Regions from separate parts of the Gracilibacillus sp. JCM 18966 genome, predicted to be linked through region 1. Evidence: predicted binding sites of a transcription regulator. Region 1 holds the regulator's gene; the other holds the start of a gene.
The links. Region 1 encodes Rex, which represses fermentation and respiration genes when NADH is low (regulators of the CRP and FNR family bind a similar motif). Its sites were predicted from a motif close to TTGTGAAATATTTCACAA; they were not measured.
Positions count from the first base shown of each region.

Region 2: a site for Rex is predicted at 1,963-1,980, ahead of ACZ5N5_RS06725 (L-lactate dehydrogenase). Genes of this name have one in related genera too.

Region 1 covers NZ_AP043883.1:1,870,122-1,876,067, forward strand. The annotation lists gene ACZ5N5_RS09010 (LCP family protein) at 1-780, opposite strand, end outside; gene ACZ5N5_RS09015 (ABC-F family ATP-binding cassette domain-containing protein) at 900-2,831, opposite strand; gene ACZ5N5_RS09020 (redox-sensing transcriptional repressor Rex) at 2,988-3,632, shown strand; gene ACZ5N5_RS09025 (DUF4305 domain-containing protein) at 3,656-3,856, opposite strand; gene ACZ5N5_RS09030 (CPBP family intramembrane glutamic endopeptidase) at 3,861-4,565, opposite strand; gene groES (co-chaperone GroES) at 4,996-5,280, shown strand; gene groL (chaperonin GroEL) at 5,344-5,946, shown strand, end outside.
Region 2 covers NZ_AP043883.1:1,385,551-1,391,496, reverse strand. The annotation lists gene ACZ5N5_RS06730 (MFS transporter) at 1-905, opposite strand, end outside; gene ACZ5N5_RS06725 (L-lactate dehydrogenase) at 929-1,873, opposite strand; gene ACZ5N5_RS06720 (class I SAM-dependent methyltransferase) at 2,151-2,714, opposite strand; gene ACZ5N5_RS06715 (NAD(P)/FAD-dependent oxidoreductase) at 2,735-3,634, opposite strand; gene ACZ5N5_RS06710 (Rrf2 family transcriptional regulator) at 3,781-4,197, opposite strand; gene ACZ5N5_RS06705 (MarR family winged helix-turn-helix transcriptional regulator) at 4,321-4,779, opposite strand; gene ACZ5N5_RS06700 (hypothetical protein) at 4,932-5,492, shown strand; gene queE (7-carboxy-7-deazaguanine synthase QueE) at 5,509-5,946, opposite strand, start outside.

The DNA of each region.
Region 1 (5,946 bases):
TGTACCAGCTGAAATAGCTTGATCAATCGATGCTTGGATAAATTGACGCTGTCTTTCTTCACGTGAATAAATAGCATTGACTTCACGTTTTCTCATTCGTACAAACGCTAACGCTTCCTCACCATTTAATTTTGCTGGACCTTGTTCAAAGTATATTCGTTCCCCCCCAGCATAAATATTTTTCTCATAGAATGGTTCTTTAATATCAACAGTAACTCCACCAAGTGCATCGACAATGTCTCGGAATCCATCGAAGTTAACCGTGACATATTCATCTATTGGTATATCGAGTAATTGTTCGACTTTTTCTACGGTTAGCTTATTCGGACCATAGTCAGTTATTGATCCATAGGTATAGGCTGCATTGATTTTGTGGGAGCCAGCATATTGCCCCGCTTCCTCCGCTGTAAATTCTACCTGTGAATCCCGTGGCACAGTAGTCATGGTCATTTGATCTGTGTCCGGGTTCAGTGTGACGACAATTTGTGTATCGGCACGACCGTTTTTTCCATCTGTTTCATAATCCTCTACCCCAATTAGTAAAATCGAGAAAGGGTCATCTCCAATGGTGACCGCTTCGTCTCTTAGCTCTGATTTCCCGTCTGGCCGATCTAATTCAACGTGTGAATCCTTGGCTGCATCAAAAATTTGGGTAAAAAAGTAGATAGCATAGGCGATAATGGCAATAAGCATCAATAATAAAATCCAAATAATTCGTTTCTTCCACTTTTTCGGCTTCTGTTTTTGTTTTCTTCTTCGTTCTGATCTAAGTTCACTCAATATTATCCATACCTCACTTATTGTCTATTATTCTAACTTTTTGTAGTATTTTGTTGAAAAGTTTCCACCTCTATATTAGACGATTAAAATGATAAAAAGTTTCACATTTTTAATAGGATTCATTCGTCCATGTGTAAGGATTCCCACTCTTCCATATGTTTTTCCATTTGTTTTTTTAATTCCTCACTTTCCGTTGTAAGCTGCAATGACTTCTCGTGATCCTGGTACACTTCTGGAAGACATAATTGTGCTTCAAGAGCTGCAAGAGCGGTTTCTAGTTCTTCCATTTCCGCTTCAATTTCCCTTATTCTTCTTTCTTTTTTCCGTTGTTCTCTTTTTAATTCTTTTTCTTTTTTAAAATCCGATTTCGTGCTTGGCTTCGTGTCTATTTCTTTGGATTGCTCCCTTTTCAGTTCTTCCAGCTCTTTTTCCTCTTGTTTTTTCTCTACATAATAATCATAATCACCTAAATATACCGTCGTGTGCTGTGGTTGCATTTCTAGTACCTGTGTCGCCAGCTTATTAATAAAGTAGCGATCATGGGAAACGAACAATATCGTGCCAGGATAATCGATAAGGGCAGATTCCAATATTTCTTTACTATCTAAGTCTAAATGGTTGGTCGGCTCGTCTAAAATTAATAAATTGGCCTTTTCCATCATTAATTTAGCAAGCGCGAGCCGAGCCTTTTCCCCACCACTAAGAGCTGATACTGGCCGTAGTACATCATCTCCACTAAAAAGAAAGTTTCCTAGAATGGTTCGTATATCCTTTTCGTTCATAAGCGGATAATCATCCCAAAGTTCACTTAGGACATTCTTTTCATGATGCAGTTGTGTCTGTTCCTGATCATAGTAGCCAATTTTCACATTAGCACCTAGTTGTATGGTACCCTTATCAGGATCTAGTTCGCCGATTATATTTTTTAATAATGTAGATTTTCCGACACCATTTGGGCCAACAAGGGCCATGCTCTCACCACGGGTTAGCTCAAGATTAAGATTTTCAAAAGTAAAAGGCTCAGCATTGTTATAACGGAATGCTAGGTCATTTACCTTGAGGACATCATTACCGCTCCTACGCTCCACGTTGAAACTAAATTTGGCAGAGCCCTCATCACCAAGTGGCTTGTCCATTAATTCCATTTTTTCTAACTGTTTGCGTCTGCTTTGTGCTCTTTTCGTCGTGGAGGCTCTCACAATATTTTTCTGTATAAAATCTTCCATTCGCTTTATTTCGGTTTGTTGTTTTTCGTAAAGCTTCCTATCACGTTCATAATTGGCTGCTTTTTGCTTTAAATATTTACTGTAATTACCGTGATACTTCTTCGATTCATGACGCGAAATTTCATAGACAATTTGAACCGTTTTATCAAGGAAGTATCGGTCATGGGATACGATCACAACGGCACCTTGATAGCTGTTTAGATAGCTTTCAAGCCATGTTAAGGTTTGAATATCTAGATGATTGGTTGGCTCATCTAGTATTAGTACATTAGGTTTTGTTAGAAGAAGCTTTCCAAGGGCGAGTCTCGTCTTCTGACCACCACTTAATGTGGCAATCGATGTGTCCCACATGGATTCAGGAAAATCTAGACCGTTTAGAACGGCTTTGATTTCAGGCTCATATTCATAGCCACCAGCTTGCTTAAATGCTTCTTGTTTGCGGTCATAGCTTACTAGTAGTTGTTGATATTTTTCTGTATCTGCTAATAGATCAGAATCTCCCATTTGCTGTTCCATGCTTCTCAGTTCCTTTTCTTCCTTTAACAAATGGGAAAAGATCTTTAACATTTCATCCCAGATCGTTTCTGTAGAATCAAGTCCCGTATGTTGGGCAAGATATCCTAAGGTAACATCCTTTGGTTTATGGATCTCTCCTTCATCATAGCTAAGGTTACCTGCAATTATATTTAATAAGGTAGATTTTCCCGCACCATTTCGACCAACAATGGCAATCCGGTCATTTTGTTTAATTTCTAGTTTTATATTAGATAAGATCAGCTCAGCACCAAATCGTTTGGTTAAATTGTTCACCTGTAAATAAATCATCATCGTTCACCTCAATGATGTAAGTGTATCTAAAAGGCGAACGAACTGCAAGTAAGGGAAGTAGATAGACAAGTGAACAATTTCACGACTTTTTTCTTTTTTTCTGTTAGAATAAAGAGAGAATAATATTTAATGAAGAAATAAGGGGAATAAAGGATGCCTAATCAACATAAAATTCCACAAGCTACAGCGAAGCGATTACCTTTATATTATCGTTTTTTGAATAATTTACATATCCAAGGAAAAGACCGTGTCTCATCAAAGGAACTTAGTCTTGCAATGAAGGTCGACTCTGCTACCATTCGCAGAGATTTTTCGTATTTTGGTGCATTAGGAAAAAAAGGATATGGCTACAATGTCGACTACTTACTCGGCTTTTTCCGTAAAACCTTAGACCAGGATGAGAATACGCCTGTTGTCCTGATTGGTGTCGGGAATTTAGGAACCGCTTTTTTAAATTATAATTTTACCAAAAACAATAATACGAAGATAGAAGTGGCATTTGATGCGGATCCAATCAAGGTAGGAACAGAGATTCGAAATGTCAATGTTCATCATATAGATGAATTAGAAGAAAAAATGGGAGATATTCAGGTAGCTATTCTTACCGTACCAGTTTCTGAAGCGCAGTCTATGGCAGATCGGCTGGTGAAAGCAGGAATAAAAGGTATCTTAAACTTTACCCCTGCAAGGATTACCGTTCCAGATAATGTTCGCGTCCACCATATTGACCTATCAGTAGAGCTGCAGTCACTCGTTTATTTTATGAAGCATTATCCATTAGAAATAGAAGAAAAATAAGAAGTGCTGATGAGAGGCACTTCTTATTTTTTCTTCGCCTTTTTAATTTTAAAATGTAAGCTTACTAGTCGTATTGCAACAACGAAATCAATGGTAGCAAAAAACGCTAATGCAAGTGTAATGAAATTAAATACCGTATCATCGGCAGATTTTATGCCAATATAGATAAATAATGAGCCCAAAATGAAATAGATGATGGCAGAGCCCAATGGTGAAAATCTCATGTTTTTAAAAGCCCCCAACTAAGATGAACTGTACCTGTTCTAGCATTTGTTCCATTTCTTCTGGATCAAGTGATAATTGCCCAATGACTGCAAATGTGTTCATCGCCATATGTGCAAGAATAGGTACGAGAATTCTTTTGGTTTCGACATAGATAAAGGCAAGCACAAATGCAACTGCTATATAGGTTAAGAGATGACTGAAATCGTTATGCAAGACAGCAAATAAAACCCCTGAAATAATTCCGGCAAAGAAGAAGTTCATTTTTTTATATAGGGAACCAAAAATCGCTTTACGGAATACGAGCTCCTCCAGGATTGGACCTAAAATAGAAATAAGAATAATAAATATTGGTGCTTGTCTCGCTACTTGCATCAATTGCATCGTATTTTCAGAACCAACTGGTGCACCAAATACAAAACGTTCAATGACGGTGGATGCTACCTGAGCAATTAATACTAAGAAGAAACCGAGTATTGTCCATAATACAATTTGTCCAATTCTTTTATCCCGTGATTGAAAGAAAGAATTTATTTCATCTCGTAGTAAATAGCAAGAGATAATCAAAGCAAGAACGAAGCTACCGATATTCCATCCAACCATTAATGTTAATGGATCTACGTTTGTGTACAACCGAAATGGTATAACAAGAAAAGCTGACAATTGTACCGCAACATAGGTAAGAATTATATAAATATACTTGGCAGGCAAATTCAAACGACTCCTTTTTATTTTTTTCTTACATGATACGTATTTTAACATAATTTTAGAATAAAATTGAAATAGTTCGTCTAAAGTTATTTTAAAATAAATGTGTTGTTCTTAAAATAATAGATGGTGTCCCTCTGTTTACTTCACGAAGCTCAAAACCCCTTTTATTGAAACCACACTCTATTAGGGTTCCTACAATAATAAAAACTCATACTAATGACGGCTGTTTGGAAATGCCGTAAAATTGCAAAGAGATCGATAGCATTCCCATTAACAAGAGATATTAAAAAATTTTTAAAAAAATTTATACTTTGTACTTGCAAAAAAAAATAGATTTCATTATTATAATAATTGTGTTAGCACTCAGGGTGATCGAGTGCTAAAATGATAAAAATCTAAATAAAGTCAATTTCAAGGAGGTTTTTAAACGATGCTAAAACCATTAGGTGATCGTGTCATTATTGAGCTTGTAGAGCAAGAAGAAAAAACAGCGAGTGGGATTGTTCTTCCAGATTCTGCGAAAGAAAAACCACAAGAAGGTAAGGTAGTAGCTGTTGGTTCTGGTCGTGTAACGGAAAATGGTGAGAAAGTGGCGCTTGAAGTTGAAGAAGGAAACAACATTATTTTCTCAAAATTTGCCGGTACAGAAGTGAAGTATGAAGGTAAAGAATACTTAATTCTTCGTGAAAGTGATATTTTAGCGATTATCGGCTAAGTATGTAGCGAAGTACGTTTGGATAAATATCATATCATTTAAATATTCAGGGAGGTATTTTTCATGGCTAAAGAAATTAAATTTAGTGAAGATGCACGTCGCGCAATGCTACGTGGGGTAGATACACTTGCGAATGCAGTTAAAGTAACATTAGGACCAAAAGGTCGTAACGTTGTATTAGATAAGAAGTATGGTTCTCCACTTATTACAAACGATGGGGTAACTATTGCTAAAGAAATCGAATTAGAAGATAAATTCGAAAACATGGGTGCTCAATTAGTATCAGAGGTAGCATCTCAAACAAATGATGTTGCAGGTGATGGTACAACAACTGCTACAGTACTCGCTCAAGCAATGATCCAGGAAGGCTTGAAAAACGTAGCTTCTGGTGCGAATCCAGTAGGGGTGCGCCGTGGTATTGAAAAAGCAGTAGAGGTAGCTACAGAGGAATTACGTAAAGTATCTAAACCAATCGAAAGCAAAGAATCGATCGCTCAAGTTGCGTCTATCTCTTCTGGTGATAATGAAGTTGGTCAATTAATCGCTGAAGCTATGGAGCGCGTAGGTAATGATGGTGTTATTACTATCGAAGAATCAAAAGGCTTCAATACAGAGTTAGAAGTAGTAGAAGGTATGCAATTTGACCGTGGATACTCTTCTCCATAC
Region 2 (5,946 bases), 480 kb from region 1:
CTATTCGCTAGCATTAATGCCAAGCCGAATGCACCAACCATGACAACTCCACAAATAGCAAGCACCGGTTTTCTCTCGATATCTTTATTTCCAATTCGGATTCCAGCAAATGTCCCCATTATTCCAAAACCAGAGATTAATAGGTTCGTAAGAGAGCCATTTAATAATGTATATTGATCAAAAATCGTTTTAAAGCTTACAAGAGAGGAAACATATAAGGTTAAAAACGCAGCAAAGGCTAAGCCATAACGCCAAATAAAACTATCCTTCAGTGCATCTTTATATCCATAGCTGTCGCCTTGGAATGCCTCTTTTGTTTCAAAGTTTTCTGCCTTGATTAGCCAACCAATAAAAAATACGAGTGTTAGTGAGGCAAAAAAGGTAAGTGTAAGGCGCCAATTCGCAATCATTTGATTGGAAAATAGGGTAAATAACATCGCCACGATAAAGGCACCCGCATTATAAGCAACCGTATTTGCTGCATTGATACGGAGCTTTGTTTTTGGGTTAGTAATATAGTGTGCTACTACTGGATTCATATAAATGATAACCATGGATCCACCTACAGCCATTATCATTCTAGCAATGGTATAAGCCCAATAGTTTGGCAAATAAATAGCAACAAGCCCCATCGTCAACAAAGCAATCGCTATGCCTGCAGCTTTTTTTGGACCTAATTTCATTAAGACGACAGCTGCTAATATATTGGCAAAAACACGAGCGGTTGTGATGGAATAATTGACTAACTCAGCTATCAGCGGATCAACTGGGCCATTAAAAAAAGTTTGGGTAATTTGCGGGGTTAAAGAAGACCCCGCTACCCAATTCATTGCAAATGTCACATAGGCTAGCCATAATACAGCCATCATAAAATAACCATTTCGGGCATTTTTCTTCATTTTCATTTCTTCACCCTTCTAACTTTTTACTATTCTAGTGGTGCGATGGTCTCCTTTAATACAGCTGTAGAGTGCTCCAATTGTTCTCTTTCCTTATCGCTTAGCTCAATCTCCATCACTTCTCGAATCCCACTTCGATTAATAACAGCAGGGACACCTATATATACATCCTTTTGACCGTATTCTCCGTCTAGATAAGCAGATACAGTTAAGATAGAATTCTCATTGTGCAAAATCGCTTTGGTGATGCGCATAAGGGACATCCCGATCCCGTAGTTCGTGGCTCCTTTTCGTTCAATAATGTGATATGCCGCATCACGTACATTCGTAAAGATTTCGTCTAAGCAAGCTTGATTTTCCTCTCTCTTTGCAATCATTGTTTCTAATCTTTCAGCACCTATCATGGCACTGCTCCATACTGGTAATTCTGTATCTCCATGTTCACCAATAATATAGGCATGAACATTTCTCGTATCAACATTGAAATACTCTCCAAGACTGAAGCGAAGACGAGCAGAATCTAGTACGGTTCCAGATCCGATGACCCGCTTTTTAGGAAGTCCAGATTCCTTCCACGTGACGTAAGTTAAAATATCCACAGGATTTGTGGCGACTAGAAAGATCCCATCAAATCCATTTCCCATGACATTTTGGACGATTTCCTTAAAAATCCTCGTGTTTTTTTCGACTAGTTGCAGGCGAGTTTCCCCTGGCTTTTGGGCTAAGCCTGCCGTGATCACAACGAGATCGGCATCCTTGCAATCCTTATAGCTCCCATTCCAAACCTTTAATGGAGAAGGAGAGAAGGCCATGCCATGATTGAGATCTCTTACTTCCCCTTCTGCTTTTGCTTCATTAACATCAATAAGAACTAACTCCTCCGCTACCCCTTGATTAATCATTGAATAAGCATAGCTACAGCCTACTGCTCCAGCACCAATTAAGACGACACGATTGATTTTTTCGTTAAACATAATGAATTTCTCCCTTCAGTCAAATCTTCTATCATGATCATAATGGCCAAAAACGAATTATTTTCTACAACATTAGTATAACATGTTATTTGTGAAACATTTCACAATAATTGTGAGAAATTTGTGAACTTTGTTTTTTGATTATAAGCATTTTATTAGTAAACACTTACATTTATCGTGTTTTAAGTGATGTAATAGCAGGAATATAATTATTATTTATTGTGATTATATTCACAATAAATAATAAAGAGAGGATAGCTCTACCCTCTCTTTCATGTTAAGGCTTTTGCGCAACGATAATGTAGATTTCTTCTTTCGGATATCTTTCTATCACTTCGAGTCCAGTATTTCGTATTTTTTCTTCCATCATGATGGAGGAAATTCTCGGATGATGAGGAGCAGGGCTATCCTTTTTTTCGAATTCTACACAGACAAAATATCCACCTGATTTAAGCACTCGCTTAATTTGCTGAAGTGATTCAGATAATGGCTCAATTTCATGAAGAACTAAAGAAGCTATCGAGAAATCAATAGAATGGCTTGGTAATGAAATATCTTCGATTCGGCTATTAATTGTTTGAATGTTGGTGAGATGCTCTTTTTTTGCTTTGGAATGGATCAATGCTAGCATTTGGTCATCTATATCCAGTGCAAACACAGACCCTTTTACCCTCTTGGCTGCTGGAATTGTCAAATATCCTGTCCCTGCACCGAGGTCTAAAAAAGTATCAGTTTGTTGAATAGGAAGCATATCTAAAAGCTCTTCTGGCAATATATCTCCTCTTTTTTCCGGATTTTCGAGAAATTCAACCTTTTTCATAAAATGCTTTTTTCCTTCCATCCTGTCTTCCTCCCTTTTCTTTAAAAGTCCTCATTTACAAGGTCTCCCACTATCGTACTTGCCGCTATACTGCCCTGAGCAGCAGCAGTAATTAGTTGAGGAGGCGCTTGTAAAGATAGGTCACCACATGCATAGACTCCTTCTATGTTCGTGCGCCCGACCTTATCTGTTTGGATGCCACCCATCTCATTGATCTCACAACCTATCGTCTGTCCTAATGTTGATGCTTGCTCGAGCCTTGTTGCAACAAAGCCCCCTTCTCTTTCGATTTCCTGCCCATTTTGAAAGATAACCCTTTGCAGCTGTCCATTTTTTCCTTGTAAACTCTTAATTCCATCCTCTATCACTTTTATCTCATTTTTTGCTAATAATTGTCTTTGTTCATCAGTAAAGTGATTTTTCCCGTTTGTACAAACAACCAAATCCTTACTCCAATTGAAGATCATTTTCGTATAATGAAAGATTCGTTCGTCTTCTGAAATGACTACTAATGGGCGATCTCTTAATTCCCAACCATCACAAAATGGACAGGTGAAGACGCTCTTTCCATAAAAATGGTGAATACCTTCTATATTTGGCATGCCATCTCTAAGTCCTGTCGACAAAATTACCTTTCTTGCGTAAAAGTATTGCCCGTTATCTGTTTGAATTTGAAAAGACAGACCCTCCTTCTTCATATCCTTCACTCGCTCTTTATGAATAGATATGTTGGGGTATTTCTTTAAATCCTGTACTGCCAATTGTTTAAATTCTGAAGGCTTGATTCCATCTCTTGTTATAAAACCATGAGATTCATTTGTGACAGCATTTCTAGGCTTGTCCTCATCAAATAAGATAACCTTCTTTCTTGCTCTTCCTAAAACTAACGCAGCATTTAAACCAGCTGGGCCACCACCAATAATGATACAATCATACAGCATTTCTATTACCTCCTTAAATAAAATACATTAAAGACTCTTAATATCTATAATTGGATTAAAGGGAGATTGCCATCAGTGGAGTGTTGCATTCTCCCCACTAATGGTTAGCGTATTGATAAGGGGATAGTGATGATGCATCACTTTTTTTATTTGCTTGTCTCTTCCATTTTTTTCGCAATATCGATAATATACGTCTTGTCTAATTGATCTTTCATCTTTTTCTCTGCATTAATCATTTCCCGTTCAATGAGGCAATCTTCATTTCTTTGCTCCTCATGATCCAATGAACAGCTAAATAAGGTGGTTTTCCCTTCTATCGCATAGATCACATCAAGGAAGGAAATTTCCTGATAGTTTCTTACAATACGGTATCCTCCCTTAACACCTGGGGTTGATTCAATCAGACCTGCTTTGACAAGCTTCGTTAATATCTTAGAGAGGTAGGTTGGGGAAAGGTTTTGGATTTTAGCCAATTGCTCTACTCCAACGGACTCCCTCTTCTCGGTTAACGTCAAATATACCATGGTGTGTAACGCATAATTTGTTGCTCTTGAATATTTCATCACGCATTCTCCTACAAAAATCTATTATAGACCTTTAATGTCTGTAATAGATTATAAAGAACCATCAAATAAAAGGCAAACAATTTGTTTATCTTACCATTGCATAAACAACCACACTAATTTTTACTTCATCTTCTCTATCTCTTGTTTAAAAACTGCCATACTTTTCTCGATATAATCATTAATCACTTTTATCTCTTCCGGGCTGTAATTAGCAACCACTTTCCCCATTTCCTGTCCAAATGATTGAAAAACCGCTCCTAATTCTGAACCTACTTTTTTGACATTTGCTTTAATGATAACTTTTCTTCGATCCTCTGTAGGCCTTTCTCTAAACACAAAACCTTTCCTTGCAAGTCGGTCGACAACGGTTGTTACCATTCCTGTTGATAAGCCAGTTTTCGAAGCTATCTCACCGGCAGTCATTCCTTCTGATGGTATTAAACCTAAAACTTTATAGTCTGTTAAATTTAAGCCGACTTTTTCTGCTGCAGTTTGGTGAAACATAATTAAAGCCAAACTGAACTCTTTTCCTAAATGCATAGAATCCTGTTGTTCCGAATGATGATTTACTGTTGACATTTTACCTACTCCCCATTATGATTTAATTATCTCTAAATTAGAGATGCTTTATTTTAGAGATATTTGGCAATCTAGTCTAAATAAGATTATATACGATTAAATAGAAAGATATCAATTATGCAAAGTCTTAACAAATAAAAAGGAGTGGTTCGATGGAGCTTTCGACGATTTGGCGCTATGGAAAAACTGGGCTGAAAACATTTTTATTATCTCTCCAATTCTTCTACAGTCATTTATCCCTACTATCGCTCTCCCTCATACCGGCATTATTCCGCACTTATCAAATGTGGAATGATCAAACACCTATTTGGTTAGAAATCATTGTGGAATTAACACGAGTTGTCCTTATCCTATTGATGATTAGACTTATGTCAAAAAGTAGCTTCCGACGATTAAGGCAAAGAAGCTTCTGGGATAACCTTGTAGAAATCTGCACTATTCAAGTGAAAAGAAATTGGCCCTATAGATTTATCGCTCAAATCATTGTTTTTGTTGTTTTATTATTTGGATTAGGTAATTTTCTAATCAGCCTAATAGTTAGCCAAACCTTAGATCCTTTAATGGGAATGATCGGCTTACAAGCTTATGAGTATAGCCACGCACATGATGCCTATTTATTCTTTTTAAAAAATATGAGTGTTATTCCTTTAGCGATGGTTTATATCCTTAAAATGTGCGGAGTTAAACCGATTAGGAGTGGCCCTGCAATCTAATGCAGAGCCTATCACTCTAGTAACCTCTCTTGTTTCCCCAAACCAAAGTATGTAGTTGAGGCAATACACGTACATTATTCAATTTGGACGAAGACGTCGTTTTATTTATTAACCACTCATATTTTTCTAATAGCATCAAAGCCAATTGTTGATCACTTTGACACATCGTATCATCATTTCCTACTTGAAGGAATAAGGGTATATTTCTATATCTTTCATGAATACCTATGGCATATTCAAAATCGTCCTCCTCAAAGATTACGATTTTTAAGCTTAATAAGCCAGTGGATTTTTGTGAATTGGTTAGTTTTTCAATGATTTGGTCTAGTATTTCAAAATTTGTCTTCATACCAGAGCTTGGCGGCTTAGGGGAAATCGTTAAATCATCAATATCCTTCATCCAATCCTGCCATCTAGACCCTTGGGTTTCTAAAGCTATTTCTATCCCTTTCTG